Regions from separate parts of the Nitratireductor sp. J20-h4 genome, predicted to be linked through region 1. Evidence: predicted binding sites of a transcription regulator. Region 1 holds the regulator's gene; the other holds the start of a gene.
What was found. Region 1 encodes HrcA, which represses chaperone genes, less so after heat shock. Its sites were predicted from a motif close to GTTAGCACTCNCNNNNNGNGAGTGCTAAC; they were not measured.
Positions count from the first base shown of each region.

Region 1 (2,199 bases):
TTGGCCACCCCCACCATCGCCGGGCGCAAAACGCGGTCGCCGATGACGTAACCGCTCTGCACAATCTGTACCACCGTGCCGGCGGCAATGTCGGGGTTCGGTACCTCGAACATGGCCTGATGAAAATTCGGGTCGAATTTCTCGCCATCGGGTTCGATCTTCTTCACCCCATGGCGCTCGAGCGTGGCGTGCATGGAGCGCTCCGTCATCTCGACGCCGTCGATCAGCGCGACAAGACCCGCCTCGCCCCGCTCGCGCGCCTCTGCGGGCACGGCGTCGATCGCCCGGCGCAGATTGTCGGAGACCGTCAGCATGTCGCGGGCGAAATTGGCGATCGCATAGGAGCGCGCGTCCTGGACGTCGCGCGCGGTGCGCCGGCGCAGATTTTCCATGTCGGCGGCGAGGCGCAGGGCGCGATCCTTCAGTTCCTCGTTTTCCTTGGCAAGCTTCAGCAACGCTTCCCGCTCGGCGGCGAATGCACCGTCCTGCTCGGTGTCGGGCGCATCGGCCTCGCCGCCCATTTCGGCATAATGGCTTTTCGCCGTTTCCATGTCGGGCGTGGCGGCCTGGTCGTCGGCGCCGCGTTCATTCTTCGGATGGTCGTTCATCGACTGATCCCGTGTGTTCCAGAGTTCTCGGAGTTGAGCCCGATATCGATGCTTGCGACCGGAAAATCAAGAGGCGTGATCGTCGACGGCCCGTCGGGCCGATCCGGCGGACGAACCCGGCGCGAGCCTATTTCATCAGCCGCGACAATACCTGCGCGGTATAATCGACCATCGGCACGATGCGGGCATAGTTGAGCCGGGTCGGCCCGATCACGCCGAGCGCGCCGACCACGCGCGCGTCCTTGTCGCGGTAGGGCGCGACCACCAGCGACGAGCCGGACAGGGAGAACAGCTTGTTCTCCGATCCGATGAAGATGCGCACGCCGGAGCCTTCCTCGGCCAGGTTGAGCAGCTGAACCAGCCCTTCCTTGGTCTCAAGATCGTCGAACAGATGCTTGAGCATCTCGATATCGTCGGGCGCGGTCAGGTTTTCCAGGAGATTGGCGCGTCCGCGCACGATCAGCCGCGCCGGCAGACCGGCATCGGCGCCGGCCCATACGGCCAGACCCTTTTCGACCAGGTCCTGGGACAGGGTGTCGAGGGCGGCGCGGGTCTCCTCGAGCAGGCGGGCGATGTCGGAGCGCGCCTCGGCCAGGGTCTTGCCGCGAATATGGGCGTTGAGGAAGTTGGAGGCCTCGTGCAACTGCGCCGCCGTCACGCCCGCCGGCAGATCGACGATGCGGTTTTCGACGTCGCCGGATTGCGATACCAGCACCGCCAGCGCCTTGGTCGGCTCGAGCTGGATGAATTCGATATGTTTGAGCGCGGTTTCATGCTTGGCGGCCAGCACCAGCCCGGCGCCGCGCGACATGCCCGACAGCATCTGGCTTGCCTCGGTGAGCATGTGTTCCAGCGAGGCGTCGCTGCCCGAGGCCTTGACCTGGGCCTCGATCACGCGCCGCTCCTCCTCCGAGAGGTCGCCGATCTCCATGAACGCGTCGACGAAGAAGCGCAGCCCTTTCTGGGTCGGAAGCCGCCCGGCCGAGACATGCGGCGCGTAGACCAGGCCGAGATGTTCCAGGTCGCTCATGACGTTGCGTACGGTCGCCGGCGACAGCGAGGACGGCAGCATGCGCGACAGATTGCGCGAGCCGACGGGTTCGCCGTCACGCAGATAGGTGTCGACGATCAGCCGGAATATGTCGCGCGAGCGCGCATCGAGATTCTGCAAGGTCTTGTCGATCAAGGGTTTGGTCATCTCCGCAGCACGATCTGCCATGCCTATGAGAACTGTTAACATATAGGCGCGCCCGCCGGCGGAGCAAAGTGCCGACGAGGCATTGCCGACAAAACCCGGCCGAAGCCGGATTTTCTTTGCGTCGCGGGTTGGGGCTCGCTACAAGCCCTTTTCTTACAGGAAAAAAGCGGAAAACAGAGTGATGCGTCCTTCCAAGCGGAAGCCCGACGAAATGCGCGCCGTGAGCTTCGAGCGCGGCATTTCCAAACATGCCGAAGGCTCCTGCCTGGTCAAGTTCGGCGACACCCATGTGCTGTGCACGGCGAGCCTGGAGGAAAGGGTTCCGCCATGGTTGCGCAATGCGGGCCGGGGCTGGGTCACCGCCGAATACGGCATGTTGCCGCGGTCGACGGG
Region 1 covers NZ_CM165557.1:4,337,174-4,339,372, forward strand. The annotation lists gene grpE (nucleotide exchange factor GrpE) at 1-608, opposite strand, end outside; gene hrcA (heat-inducible transcriptional repressor HrcA) at 736-1,806, opposite strand; gene rph (ribonuclease PH) at 1,988-2,199, shown strand, end outside.

Region 2 (2,199 bases), 1.5 Mb from region 1:
GCTGCACCAGATACAAGCGGGGCCGGTGCAGAGAATATGGCTGGGTCGACAATGGCGAGTACAAGTACACCTATGGCGGCTATGCGAGCTGGCAAGGCTGCGTGGAAGCCCGCCCCTATCCCTACAACACCAATGACACGGCGCCGAACAAGAGCACCCCGGCGACGCTGTTCGTGCCCATGTTCGCGCCCGACGAAACCGATCTGACCTCGGGCGACCGTGCGTCGAACAGCTATTGGTCGGACGTTACCTCCGGCAATTCCTCCTATCGGCAAGCCTACATGCCGAAATATTTCACACCCTCCTCGACCTCCAGTTCGGCCGGCGACGGCGAAGGGCCCAACTATTCCTGCACCACCAAGCCGATCACGCCGCTGGTCGACGTGACCGCGGCCGCCGGTCTCAATGAAATCAACGACGCCATCGACAGCATGTCGCCCAATGGAGCAACCAACGTACCCGAAGGCCTGGCCTGGGGCTGGCGTGTCGTATCGGGCGCGGCCCCCTTCAGCGAGGGTCGGGCCGATTCCGAAAACGGCAACGACAAGGTCGTGATCGTGCTGACCGACGGGGAAAACACCTACTATACCCCGGGCTCTCTCGGCTATGCCGACGATGCCGATAACAAGTCGACCTATTCGGCTTACGGCTATGCTGGAAAGACCCAGCCCGGCGCCTCGTTCACCCGACTGTTCATGGGCACGAGTGCCAACAAATCAGGATACTACAACGACAATTACACGACGGCCATGAACGGTCACATGCAACAGCTCTGCGACAACGCCAAGAGCAAGGGGCTGATCCTGATGACGGTCTCGCTGGATCTGAGCGAAACGAAGTCCGGCGAGAAGGACGCCATCCAGGCGCTGAAGGAATGCGCGTCGGAGTCCCGCTTCCGCAAGGACCCGAACAATCCGTCCAAGGCGGCGAAACTTTACTGGAACGCGACCGGCGGCAACCTTTCGGAAAAATTCGAGGAAATCGCCGACGAATTGTCCAATCTGCGCATCGTGGGGTGACTGCGCGCGCCTGGCCGCCGCGTGGCGGCCGGCGCAGCGCGGAAAGGGGTCGCCGCGAACAGCCGGCCGGCATGCCGCTCGGCGGCTCGGCCGGCGGCGGGCCTGCCAAGACATCCGGGCAGATCGTCAACGCGGGTTCCACACCGCGCCTTCAGAAGGAACCGGGCACGACCTCGCAAGAGTGTGCCCGCCCTGGCTCTTGCAGACCGGCCTCGTTAACCCCAAATGCAGGCCACGGTTGACGTTCGCGCGTGCCAATGCCACCCAGCGCGCAGCGATCCAGCTCCGCAGGACGCGGAAATCACCCCCTCCTAATCCTTGACACGCCCTGGACGACCAACTATCTCAGCGGTCGTTAGCACTCTCCTTTGATGAGTGCTAACGCCTTCCGGATCCACCGGAACATATTTCCAGTCACACCGTCCGCATTGAGGATATGCACATGGCTAAGTCGAAGTTTCGCCCGCTTCATGACCGGGTGGTCGTCCGCCGGGTCGAATCGGAGGAAAAGACCAAAGGCGGCATCATCATTCCCGATACCGCCAAGGAAAAGCCGCAGGAAGGCGAGATCATCGCCGTCGGCTCCGGCGCACGCGACGAGAGCGGCAAGCTTGTTCCGCTCGACGTCAAGGTGGGCGATCGGGTTCTGTTCGGCAAATGGTCGGGCACCGAGGTGAAGCTCAATGATGAAGATCTCCTGATCATGAAGGAGTCTGACATCATGGGCGTGATCGCCTGACCCGACCCGTTTCAAAACCATTCAACCGGACATTCGGGCGCGAGCCCAGGAGTTAGGATATGGCCGCTAAAGAAGTGAAATTTTCCCGCGACGCGCGCGAACGCATGCTGCGCGGCGTCGACATTCTCGCCAACGCCGTCAAGGTGACGCTCGGCCCCAAGGGCCGCAACGTCGTCATCGACAAGTCGTTCGGCGCGCCGCGCATCACCAAGGACGGCGTCACCGTCGCCAAGGAAATCGAGCTTGAAGACAAGTTCGAGAACATGGGCGCGCAGATGGTGCGCGAAGTCGCCTCCAAGACCAACGACATCGCCGGCGACGGCACCACCACCGCGACGGTTCTGGCCCAGTCGATCGTGCGCGAGGGCGCCAAGGCGGTGGCCGCCGGCATGAACCCGATGGACCTCAAGCGCGGCATCGATCTGGCCGTGGCCGAAGTCG
Region 2 covers NZ_CM165557.1:2,790,760-2,792,958, forward strand. The annotation lists gene ACT2B0_RS13580 (TadE/TadG family type IV pilus assembly protein) at 1-136, shown strand, start outside; gene ACT2B0_RS13585 (hypothetical protein) at 102-1,019, shown strand; gene groES (co-chaperone GroES) at 1,462-1,758, shown strand; gene groL (chaperonin GroEL) at 1,818-2,199, shown strand, end outside.
Region 2: a site for HrcA is predicted at 1,374-1,402, ahead of groES (co-chaperone GroES). Genes of this name have one in related genera too.